Regions from separate parts of the Desulfovectis peckii genome, predicted to be linked through region 4. Evidence: riboswitches for the same ligand, from Rfam matches in the RefSeq annotation. Region 4 holds a riboswitch; each other region holds the start of a gene.
What was found. A riboswitch is a leader RNA that binds a small molecule or an ion and turns the genes downstream of it on or off. The one in region 4 is predicted to bind molybdenum cofactor.
Positions count from the first base shown of each region.

Region 1 (3,111 bases), 700 kb from region 4:
TCATTATTAACACCCAGTGCCCGGGATTCCCGATCGCCCATTGATAAAACATTAAGCTTCCAGCGCACCAGATAAAGCCCGAACATGGATATACAGATGGGGATAGTAGCAATGGGCAGATCATCAAGACTTACGCTGCCGAGACTACCCATTAACCAAAAGGTAATGGCGGGAAGCTTTTCATCATCATCGGCGATAAATTTAACCAATGATAACATGGCCTGGAAAAAAGCCGATACCACCATCCCGGAAAGAACCAGCATCAGTATGGGGGTAACCTTATAAATACGGGCCGTAGTATAAGTGATGGCAACAGCTATGATCCCGAAGATAAAAGCCAGCCCCTGAATGGCAAATGCAGGTAGTTCCAGCACCAGACCAATTGCGGCGCCAAAACTTGCACCCGCAGAGACACCTAAAATAAAAGGGCTGACCAGCGGGTTTTGAAACATCCCCTGGAAGGCCGCTCCCGACATGGATAGACCGGCACCTACCAGGGCAGCCATGATGGCCCGCGGCAGACGTACTTTTATTACTACAGTTTCCGCAGTCTGATCCCAAAAAGGTTCAATTGGTAAACCAAACACTTTATTAGCCAATATAGCTATAACTTCAGCCGGCGGAACAAAATAGCGACCTAAAAAAAGTGATGTAATAAAAAGGCATACCGGAAAAACAGCCATCATCAGCCACTTAAAAAGAGATGGCTTTTTTTCTATATTTTTTACGGCGTTAATCATAGCTCAGGTTCTTCCCCAACTCTTTCATACCATCCGTCCAGAATCTTCTGCGCTTGTTCATCAGTTAATTCATACTCATAAAACTCTTGATAGTAGTATTTAACTTCCTCAATCATATCGATATCAGAAAACAATTCAGGTTGCAGTATTGTTGACAACCAAAGCAGCATTAAAGTAGAAGTGGTTCCTTTATCCATAAAGAAAATTCCGGCGGGTATGCGGTAAAGCTGTTTATTTTTCACCGCGCTTAATGACGCCCATATTGAATTTTCTTTATACATGCTCTCGATAACCAATTCCGGATAATTACCATGGTTATCAACTAAAATTACGTCCGGATCCCAATTAAACAGTTGTTCTTTGGTAACTTCCGGGAAATTACCGCTTCCGGATTCAGGGCCAACTAACTTACCGCCACAAAGCCAGATCTGATAAGCCAGATTGGTTACCGGGTAGGAAGCAAGAATGTTTTCTCCCCAGGTATTTCCCCAAAAGACCGTTTTGCGCTGTTCATCGGTAAGTTCATGTGTGCGTTCATAAATCATGGTTAATTTTTCGGTGCAATATTCTGCCCAGTCTTCCGCTTCCTGAATGGCTTCCCCACCTAAGATCTCAGCCAAAGTTTTTACCGCTAAAGTAGAATTGTGAATATATTGATCTAAACTTTGTGACATCACTTCTTCTAAAGAAGTAATCGGATTGGTGTTCAAAGTAAGCACAACAGCCGGAATATCAACGGCTTCAAACTTCTTAAGTTCATTATCGTTGTTATAATAAATAACCAAATCAATATTACGGCTTATATAATCTTCAATATTTACTGCAGAGCTGGGGTTGGCACCGATACCGTCATAATTGGCTAAATCCGGGTTGGTAAGCAAGGCCAAAGGATAATTAGTAGTGTGGCCGCTTTTCACCATGGCAATGCGATCATGTCCACCCAACATAAATACCATCTCATAAGAGGGGCCGGTCATGGCGGCAATGCGTGTCGGATTAGCCGGAACGGCTACCGTTCTGCCGGCCAGATCCGTTATTACTTTGGTATTGGTATTGGCAGATTCCTCTGATTGACAGCCGGAAAAAAGCAATAAAGTTAAGATTATTAGTAAAGATAAAGCAAGCTTTTTTTTCATAATTATCTCTTCCTTACCAGTTGTTTGCTGTGCTCTTTTGAAATTTTAATCATACCAAAATATAAAGTAACTTGAACCCGCAATAGCTTTTAGGTAAAATCTGCGCCCTCAATTACGTTAAATACATAAAAAAAGCACCTCCTTTAAGAAGTGCCAAACATAACAGATGCAATTTTGTTGACACTCCTTTTCAAACACGGAAGGCAGCACAGTTTCCCGTACTACCCAGCGGCTAAACATTCATAGTTACCCGTAGAATGTTTAGCTCGGAGTAATTATGTGATTAACTATTTAACCACATAATATTCAGTGTTATTTAAATTGTCAAATTAGAAATATTTTTTAGATCGTGCCCACTAGTACAATCTAATTTTTATCTATATCGCCTGTTGAAGGCAGTCAAACAAAATAAGGGATAAATACATATTTACTGCTTAAAGAACACCTTTCCTTCCCCTTTCATAATATGTTCTAAGGAAAATATTGTTAAAGGGGGATTTTTTATGTTATCAAGGCGGGAGTTTATTAGACTTTCTTTGGAAATAAACCTGTTTTTTCAGCGGATCATGAAAGAGCATTTGTTTTTTATTGAAACCAATTTGCAGCCGGTTGAACCTAACTATATTACAGAGGCCAATACACTAAAACAAAGTTTTGAAGAGCTTTTAGCGCAAACGGTATTTTATGCCAATGGGGTGGTATCCAAAGATGCCGTAAGGGCAAATGAATTTGTCACACCATACACTTTAAGAGCGGAAAAATTAAACTCAAAATTAACCGGAGCCAGTATTGATACCGAAATTACCCAGGCGGAACTGGAATTAGCCGGCGATGAAGATAATTATTACTGCCGGCTAGAAAAGATAGTATGTGATTTAAATTCCAGATCATTAAATCTGCTGCAAGAGGTAATTGACTTTCAAAATGAACTGATAGACCGGGTGCAGGAGTGTGAAATATTTATTGGCTTATATCCGGAAATGCTGATCCACGATATACTGGAAGCAGAATACTACCAAGAATTATTAAATGCGCTGCAAGCCAGAAGAATGCCCAGAAGGCTTCAATGCTCAGAGCTAAATTTCTGGAATCATATCATGGCCGAACACGCACAGTTTATTGACGGAATGCTGGACCCCACAGAAAGAGATTTAAAGGAAACTGCCGCCAGCTTTGCCGAAATATTTGAAAGGCTGGTTAACAAATGCATAGAATCGGCGGAAAGACAAATAGCC
Region 1 is NZ_AP042409.1:1,203,067-1,206,177, forward strand. Features, by position in the region: gene ACZ5NG_RS06035 (FecCD family ABC transporter permease) at 1-740, opposite strand, end outside; gene ACZ5NG_RS06040 (ABC transporter substrate-binding protein) at 737-1,876, opposite strand; molybdenum cofactor riboswitch at 2,044-2,160, opposite strand; gene ACZ5NG_RS06045 (DUF2935 domain-containing protein) at 2,380-3,111, shown strand, end outside.
Region 1: linked by a shared signal. The riboswitch ahead of ACZ5NG_RS06040 (ABC transporter substrate-binding protein) and the one ahead of pruA (L-glutamate gamma-semialdehyde dehydrogenase) in region 4 are both predicted to bind molybdenum cofactor.

Region 2 (3,111 bases), 100 kb from region 4:
ATTTATCAAGGGGCAGAAGTGTTAATGCCGAAGATATATTGAACAATAAAGAGCGCGTTTACCCTTTGGTGGTAGGAGCCAATGATTTTCACCATAATTTTGTGTCCCTTTCGCTGGCTGAAGAGCTGCAGATGATTTACGTTTATGATCAAGGTTTACGTTTCTTTTTTATTGAAAAACCGCTGTTAACCGATATGCAAATGGATATTGAAGAGTTAGATAAGCTGGCACGTAAAAATTTTTACCGGGATATGGATAAACCGCTTTTAGTGCTGGATAAAAAACGCGGCATATTAGGCTACAAGTACTGGGATTCTTATGATTCAACGCGGTTGCTGTTGCTGCAAAAAAAATTTGCCGGCATTGAAGATTTATTAGGAGAAGATGTGTTAGTGATGATTCCTTCGCGGGATTTATTGATGGTATTTGCTCACCGCGATCAAGCGGTGTATAACCGCATTAAAATGCTGGGGCATTCGCATTTTATTAACAGTACTTATCCGGTAAGCAAGACAATTTATAAACTGGCAGCCGGCAGGCTGATAAAATATGACGGTGCGGAATAAATCCGCACCGTCTTTAAATTATTTACCTGCCATAACTTCTTCCATTGTTTTGCCGGCGTCAGGGAAGAACAGCGGCTCTCCGTATTTGTCTACGCCAAATTCAGCAATTACATTTTGCACTTCTTCTGAAACCATAAAATCTACAAAAGCTTTGGCGCCTTCAGCGTTAACTTTTTCATATTTGTCGGGGTTAACTTGCATTACGTGGTAAATGTTCAACAGTTCCCCGGCACCTTCTACCATAATTTCTAAGTCCGAATCATCTTTGTGAGCCAGGTATGTAGCCCGGTCGGTAAGTGTGTAAGCCGATTTTTGGTTGGCTACTACCAAAGTATCACCCATTCCGCTACCGGTTTCCTGGTACCATTGACCGGCAGGCTCTATTCCGGCTGCTTCCCAAATGGATAATTCTTTCTTATGGGTGCCGGAATCATCACCGCGGGAGACAAATATGCTTTCACTTTCAGCAATGGCTTTGAAAGCTTCCGTTGCTGATGCGGTTCCCTTAATACCGGCCGGATCATCTGCCGGACCAACAATTATAAAGTCGTTATGCATGATCAATTGGTAATTGACTACCGTTTCATTATCTACCAACGGTTTTTCCGCTTCGGGAGCGTGGGTTAAAAGAACATCAGCTTCGCCTTCTTCACCCATAGAAAGGGCTTTACCGGTACCTACTGCCACAATTTTCAGGTTGTAACCGGTTTGTTCTTCAAACATCGGCTCTAAAACATCCAACAAGCCGCTGTCTTGGGTACTGGTGGTGGTTGCTAAAATTACTTCTTCCTTTGCCGGTGTATCTTGTGCTTGCTCCTCTTGTTCGGCAGGCTCTTGAGCTTGACAGCCGAATAAGAACATTACCAACATAATGGCGGTAAACACTGATAACAGTTTTTTCATCATTTCACCCTCCTAAATGAATATGGTTATTATCCCCCAAGAAGCATAAATTTAAAACGACCAAACCCGCTGTACAAGGATTTGGTCATGTTATGCCGAGAAAGACCATCCCTCCTTTCCACACCGGGAGGCACACCGGTTTCCCAGTATGCCCTATCGGCCTGAAAACCTTAGTTACCCTTAGGTTATCAGGCTCGGAGCATTATTATTATCTTTTTTAGCTATTTAGGTTATTCTAGTTAATCTATGAAATTCCTGCCAAAATTTTAAACAATCAGACAATTGGGTATCCAATAACGACAATCGGGAAAACCTACAGCGATAAATGCAGTAGACAGTGACGCCTGCATATAACAGGCATGGAAGTTTAAATGTCATTAAGTAAAAGGGAAGGGCGTGTCGCAACCGTTAAAAGGTAGCTTTCGACACGCCCTTTTTGTGGTGAGCCCATAATGACCTGCGCTACAGCTACTGCACATCTCTACACAGCCTAAGGCAACCTGGCGGCTGCAGAAGACCGTTACAAAACATACAGTAACCTTTGTCTCAACCGGCAAAGGTACCTAAGAAGCCTGGAGAGATCTGGCGACCAAAACAGACCTCCGCGCAGTTCAGCACCAGCACCAAACTGCTCGGCACCTGGGCCGATCTCAGCTCGACCGGTTAACATGCCTTGTGACCGTAAGGCAATCGTTTTAAGACTGCAATACAGCCTGCCGACACATTAAACGATCTTCCCGCCGGCTAATATTGAGCCAAAACAGGACCCAATATCAACCTTTGGCCGACCATACGCAGAGCTTTAATTTAAAACCCTACGACAGTCTTGGCTCAGCCATTATGAACCCGGTAAGTATTATGCCCGCTGCAAAACTTTTTATACGAAATATAAAAAAATGGGGTGAAGCTTGAACTTTTATTCAAGCTTCACCCCTGCTTTGTTACTTCTTACTTGTGCTAAACTGCCAGCTAAAACCGTCAAAATTATTACCCTCTTTGTCTTCAATAATGTCGTCGGCAATTTCCACTTCGTAGTCGCAGTCATATTCTAATTCATCATCTAATTCAATAATCAACTTGTTACCGTCAATTTTTACTTCATCTATATCTAACTCTTCATCGGTAGTTTGATTGTAAACAGTAATACCCTTTAAAACGTCATCCATGTCTTTAACCGCATAGATATTCATGTTAAACTGCACCAACAGTTGGTCTAATTCAACATCGACATCATTTTGGCCGTCTTTCGGGATTAATCTTTTTACTGTCAATTCTTCCTTATCTTCATCCTCTTCAATAATTACCTTTACCGGGTCGTCGTCTTCTTCAATGACAACTTTTTCAAAACCGTCACATGCTCTGTAAAGAAGCAGTACTGCCTCTACCCGTTTGAGCGGGTCTTGAGGACCAAGATACCACTTGCCTCTGTCCTTGTAACCGCCAAGCAGACCGGCATCTACAGCGGTAGCGACATAAACTCGCAAATTTTTTGATACTTTATCCGCATCTTTATACTTAGCAAGAATTTTATCGGCTGCTCTTTCGCTCACTAAATCTAAACCTTTAGCCTTGACAATGGCTACGGTAACATCTTCACGTACCGCTTTGTCCTTAGGGTAAAAGTACAATTTTCCGTTATAGC
Region 2 is NZ_AP042409.1:1,804,211-1,807,321, forward strand. Features, by position in the region: gene ACZ5NG_RS08930 (DUF1444 family protein) at 1-566, shown strand, start outside; gene ACZ5NG_RS08935 (ABC transporter substrate-binding protein) at 585-1,469, opposite strand; molybdenum cofactor riboswitch at 1,565-1,681, opposite strand; gene ACZ5NG_RS08940 (S-layer homology domain-containing protein) at 2,411-3,111, opposite strand, start outside.
Region 2: linked by a shared signal. The riboswitch ahead of ACZ5NG_RS08935 (ABC transporter substrate-binding protein) and the one ahead of pruA (L-glutamate gamma-semialdehyde dehydrogenase) in region 4 are both predicted to bind molybdenum cofactor.

Region 3 (3,111 bases), 610 kb from region 4:
TAGTTATAATATTGCTCAAGCCGTTAAAGAAGCCGACTTATTAATTGGAGCAGTGTTGATCCCCGGGGCTCGGGCACCTAAACTGGTTACCGAAGAAATGGTTAAGACTATGAAACCGGGCTCTGTGATTGTAGATGTTGCTATTGACCAGGGAGGTTCAGTTGAAACTGTTGACCGAGTAACCACCCATACTAATCCTACTTTTACTAAATATGACGTCGTACATTACAGCGTGGCCAACATTCCGGGAGCGGTAGCCAGAACATCTACTTTTGCCCTGACCAATGTTACTATACCCTATGCTTTAAAACTGGCCAACATGGGCTACAAAGCGGCAATAGAACAGGATCTGGCCTTAGCCAAAGGGGTAAATACAATTGAAGGAAGAGTAACCTACAAGGCAGTTGCCGAAGCCTTAGGCTTAGAGTACACCCCGTTAAATGAAGTTACTGCGGTACCGGAAGGATTTAAAGGTTAAAAAAGGCAGCCTAAACAGGCTGCCTTTAATGTTTTAACCGCTTGTTATTAATTTGAAAGGCCTGCGTACTGTTAATAAAACAAAAAACCCCGAGAGAGCAACGGGAAAATACGCCTTTCGGCAGTCAAAGCTATGGCAGCTTTTGGAAAAAATTGAGGGAGGTGCTGTACGATGCAATTCACAGAGATTTTTGGCTGACATTTTACATGTTGTCCTTATTTCATGATAATGGCTATTCCGATACGGTATTGCCGGTCCCGTAACACCGGGGTACATATGACAGTGACCGTCGTTGCAGCTGGTAGTGCAGATATGGTCATGTACATGACGGGTTCGGTTATTGTTGTCATTATCCCTCCATAATTTGATTTTGTATACTTTATGAAGGGTGTTAAAAAGAGTTCATAAAATTTTAAACCGGCCTCTTTTTTATTGCCATTTTTGTTGCCGCTTTAACGTGAAAGCAGCCCCTTTATTTCAAACTAATTGTTATAATTAGTTAGTAAATTATGTAGCTCTATTTATGACCTGCCAAAAACACCGTCCCCATGGCAGGGAACTAGGTTGTTTTCGCCCTTTGAATAATTGCACATCCTTGTACTATCCAAATGAATGTTCTTAAGTTTCTTCATTGCAGGTATTTATAACTAATTGTTCCTTAGCAAATTAAAACAACATTTATATTAAATTAGTATTATTGCATTGCAACAATTAGTAAATATAACACATTATTAAGTTGTAAATAAAATAGTAAAATTGCCACGAATAAGGGCAGGAAATTATATATTAAAATCGAATTAGGAATAAACAATTGAAAAATATTACTCCGAGCCTGCTCGCCCTGGTATTTAGGGAGGTCAGGCCGATAGGGTATATTTGGTAACGAATATGCCTCCCAATGCGGAAAGGAGTTATTTAACCAATAGCTTTACCTAAAGCTATTGGTTTTAGATCCTTATGTCCGCATTTTATGCGGACATTTTTTTTAGGGTGGGCGTGTTTGGAGTGGAAAGGAGGTTAACTTTTAATAACTGTTCTTAAAAAGAAAATAGGGGGGTTAAGTTTATGAAAAAATTTGTATCTATATTAATGGCCTTATTATTAGTTTGTACATTGGTGGCTTGTGGTAGTTCGCAAGAAGCGGCGGAGCTTCCGGCAGAAGAAGGTCAAGAATCAAATGGTAATGATTTGCGGCAGTTTGAAGGCCAGGAGCTAAATCTGTTTGTGGCAGCCGGTATGAAGAAACCTATGGATGAAACTATCGCGGCTTTCCAAGAAGCAAGCGGAGCAAAAGTAAATGTAAACTATGGCCCTTCCGGCGGCTTATATACGCAAATTATACAGAATCAACCTTGTGACCTGTTTTATTCCGCCGACTGGTGCTACATCGAAATGGTGGAGGAAGAAGGTAAGTTAGAAAAAGGCAGTAAATTTTTAAGCGATAATTTAGTGTTGGTAGTATCTGCAAGCGGCAAAGAGAAAGTACAATGCATGGAAGATTTAACTAAGCCAGATGTTAGCATGGTTGTTGCCGATCGGCAGGCGCCAATTGGAGTTTATACTGACAATGCCTTACGTGAATTAGGCCTGATGAATAGATTAGGTGACAACATTAAAGCTTATCCCAACACAGTTAACCAGGTAGCAATTATGGTTAAAGAAGACCAAGTAGACGCCGGTATTATATATAGCAGTGTTGCTAATGGAAACAATTTAGAGCCGGTAGAAACAATTGACGAAAAATACTCCGGTAAGATTATTTTCGGTGCAGCCGTTATTAAAGGCGGGAAAACTGAATTGGCCGAAGCCTTTATGAATTTTGCCCAAGAAAATGTATCCAATTTTGAAAAATACGGGTGGAGGGCTTATGAACAAGACGCTAATTAACGCCGTATTTCTGCCCTTATTTTTTCTGCTGATTGTATTTCCGGTAATAGCCCTGGTAATAAACCTTGACATGCAGGGTATTCAGAAAACATTGGCAGACAGCTATTTTTGGAACAGTGTAAGGAACACCATTATCGCAGCAGCGCTATCTTCAGCCCTTGCTGTTGTAGTTGCCATTGGCTTTGCCTATTATTACCTGTTTCATCGGGATTCGTTAATTTACCGCATTGCAAATCTATTTAACGATTTACCCATTGCACTGCCCCATACTGTAGCAGGCTTAGCCTTGTTGCTGGCATTTGGCAGAAAAACTTTGGGTTTTATCGGTGAAACCGGAGCAGCCTTTACTTTGTTTGCGGTAATTTTAGCAATGTTTTTTGTATCTTACTCCCTGGCCGCGCGCACTTTGGTATCGGGTGTGGATCGGATGGACAGAGAGGTTATTGATGTCGCCCGTACGCTGGGAGACAACACTGCTCAAGCATATTTTCGTGTAGTTTTACCGATGATGGGCGAAGCACTTTTTTCCGGATATATTTTAGGATTCTCCCGGGCGATTAGTGAATTTGCCGCAGTTATTATGTTCGGAGGCAACTTGCCCGGTTCTACCCAGGTACTGGCATCCTATGTTTTCACCAAGGTAGAGGTAGGGGAACTGGATATGGCAGTAACTGCAGCCGTTTTCTGTGTTTTACTCTCGCTGTTAATTTTATCAGTTTTAAGTATTAGGAGGGTAAAACATGCTT
Region 3 is NZ_AP042409.1:1,294,487-1,297,597, reverse strand. Features, by position in the region: gene ald (alanine dehydrogenase) at 1-478, shown strand, start outside; gene ACZ5NG_RS06430 (YmaF family protein) at 512-847, opposite strand; molybdenum cofactor riboswitch at 1,291-1,405, shown strand; gene modA (molybdate ABC transporter substrate-binding protein) at 1,544-2,365, shown strand; gene ACZ5NG_RS06420 (ABC transporter permease) at 2,346-3,111, shown strand, end outside; gene ACZ5NG_RS06415 (ABC transporter ATP-binding protein) at 3,106-3,111, shown strand, end outside.
Region 3: linked by a shared signal. The riboswitch ahead of modA (molybdate ABC transporter substrate-binding protein) and the one ahead of pruA (L-glutamate gamma-semialdehyde dehydrogenase) in region 4 are both predicted to bind molybdenum cofactor.

Region 4 (3,111 bases):
TGTTTAAACAAATATACCGGTAAAAACATAACCCTTGAGGATATCAGGCAGTATGATGTCACCAAGACCTTTCCAATTACCCGCAAACAATTTATCAGTTTAATGAGTGAGGCAGAGGCGGAAATTATCACCAAAGCGCCGTTAATTAAAGAAGCCGATAAATATTTGCAGCAGTTGGCCGGTGAGCATCAAATTCACATTATTACTGCCCGCAATCCGCGGCTTAAAGAGCTTACCGCTGCTTGGCTGAAAAAATATCAACTGCCCTATCATGGCTTGCACTTGTTAAACAGCCATGATAAAGTGGCGATCTGTCAAAAACTGGCTGTAGATGTTATCATTGAGGATAACTACCATAATGCCCTGCAGCTGTCAGCAGCCGGATTTAAGGTAATTTTGTTTAATGCTCCACACAATAAACATTCGCCGTGGGTTGGTCCGCGCTGTAGCAGCTGGCGGGAAGTATATCAAACCATTACCTGTGGCTTTCAAAGTATAAACACGCTATCCCTTGACATATAAAACATTAAAGTTTAAAATATAATCTGCTGATAACTGCCGAAGTAGCTCAGCGGTAGAGCAACGCACTCGTAATGCGTAGGTCGAGGGTTCAAATCCCTTCTTCGGCTCCAAGTATATCAAGGGTTCCGGCGTTTTGCCGGAACCCATTTTTTTAGCTGTGACAATCCCGTGACAATCTGGCTTTTTAGGCGTTTTACCCCGCAAACCTTTTGTTGCAATATCGGCCGCTTTTGAAGGTGTAACCAAACACTCAAGGCCATTTTTTAGTTATACTGCACTTGCGTTTTTTTGAAATGTCTTGCATTTTAAAGAAAAAAGGATTATTAAAGCTAACTGTAGAATACTATATTTCGTGACCCGCCAAGCTTGAAACCGCCAATATTGGATTTTGGTTTCAGCTTTTCTGTTATTTTCAGAAGTATAATCAAAAACTTCTCTCCGAGCCAAATTACCTAAGGCTTATGCTATGGTTTTTGGCCGATAGGGTTAACTGGGAAACCGGTTAGCCTTCCGTGTTTGAAAAGGAGAGCATTTGCCTTCCCAATGGGATAGGGGTTGGTTAGTGCTGTCCTTTTCAAGGGGGTACTGACCAACCCCTTTTTCTTGAGAAAGGCAGGTGACGTTGTTTATATCAGGAAACTTTTTGATCTTACGTGCAGGTTTTGGAGACTGAATTGATTTAAAAAACACTTAAAAGAGTACCGGCGATTTTTCTGAACGGAGATATAGGAATTTTGATCAGTATCAACAAAATCTTTTAGCTTAATCTGCTAATTTAAAATTTAGTTATTCGAGGTGACAGTAAAATGATGATAGAGTTTAAAAACGAACCCTTTCAAAATTTTAATGATCCGTCAGTTGCAGATGAATTTAAGTCAGCATTGAAATTAGTAGAGTCTAAACTAGGACAATATTATCCGATTGTCATTAACGGCAAAGAAATTGAAACAGAAGAAAAAATTACATCCATTAACCCGTCCCGGAAGGATCAGGTTGTTGGTTACGTTGGCAAAGCAACGGTTGAGTTGGCGGAACAAGCCATAAACAGTGCTGAAAATGCCTTTGGCATGTGGTCGAAGGTTAGTCCTGAAGTGAGAGCAGGTATGCTGTTTAAGGCTGCTGCCATCATGCGGCGGAGAAAAAATGAACTTTCCGCTTGGCTGGTTTATGAATCAGGCAAAAACTGGGCGGAGGCTGATGCAGATACAGCCGAAGCGATTGACTTTTTAGAGTTTTACGGCCGGCAGATGTTGCGTTTGGCAGAACCCCAACCGTTGGTGGCAATTCCGGGGGAACAAAATGAACTGGTATACATTCCCTTAGGCGTAGGTGCGATTATTCCGCCTTGGAACTTCCCGTTGGCGATTATGGCCGGGATGACGGCGTCAGCTGTTGTGGCCGGAAACACAGTAGTACTAAAACCCGCCAGCAATACACCGGTAATTGCGGCGATCTTCATGGACATTTTAAAGGAAGCAGGCTTACCTGACGGTGTAGTAAACTATCTGCCGGGAAGCGGCGGGGTCATTGGTGATTACCTGGTAAGTCATCCCAAAGTAAACTTTATTAATTTCACCGGTTCTAAAGAAGTAGGATTAAGAATTAATGAATTGGCCGCTAAAACCGTTAAAGGTCAGTACCATATTAAGCGCGTGATCGCCGAAATGGGCGGTAAAGACACAATAATTGTTGATAGCAGTGCTGATTTAGAAGAAGCGGCTGCCGGCATTGTAACCTCTGCTTTTGGTTTTCAAGGACAGAAATGTTCTGCCTGCTCCCGGGCAGTTGTAGTAGAAGACGTATACGACAAGGTAGTTCAACTGGTAGTTGAAAAGGCAAGTAAATTAACTGTAGGGGAGGCTGCAGAAAATCATCCGGTTGGTCCGGTGATTGATCAAGCTTCTCTGGATAAAATTAAGTCATATATAGAAATTGGTAAGAAGGAAGGCAAGCTTCTGCTAGGTGGAGATACACTGGAAAGCTTGGGCGGTTATTATGTACAGCCGACTATCTTTGCTGACATTCAGCCTGATGCGGTAATAGCACAAGAAGAAATTTTCGGGCCGGTGCTGGCATTTATCAAGGCTAAAGATTTTGATCAGGCTTTAGAAATAGCTAACAACACCGAGTATGGGCTTACCGGTTCGGTATATGTACGGGATCGCGTAAAACTGGAAAAAGCAAAACGTGAATTCCATGTAGGTAACCTTTATTTCAACCGCAAGTGCACCGGTGCTTTGGTGGGCGTACATCCTTTCGGCGGATTTAAAATGTCCGGAACCGATTCCAAAGCCGGTGGCAGAGATTACCTGTTGCTCTTTACACAGGCTAAGGCTATTTCAGAAAAGTTTTAAGTAAATATTAGTATCCGGGGCGCATCGCCAACTACTAAAAAGTAGTGCTGATGCGCCCCGACTATTTATCGAACAGTTACCGGTTGGTTTGCTACCCCGTGATATCTTCTATATCTTTGCCGGCGGCAGGGATAAACAAAGGCTCACCATACTCTTCTACACCGTAATTACCGATTATTCGTTGAGTATGCGGATTCACCATAAACTGAACAAAAGCTTCGGCACACTGTGCATT
Region 4 is NZ_AP042409.1:1,907,495-1,910,605, reverse strand. Features, by position in the region: gene ACZ5NG_RS09445 (5' nucleotidase, NT5C type) at 1-522, shown strand, start outside; tRNA gene ACZ5NG_RS09440 (tRNA-Thr) at 558-632, shown strand; molybdenum cofactor riboswitch at 947-1,065, shown strand; gene pruA (L-glutamate gamma-semialdehyde dehydrogenase) at 1,329-2,876, shown strand; gene ACZ5NG_RS09430 (substrate-binding domain-containing protein) at 2,968-3,111, opposite strand, start outside.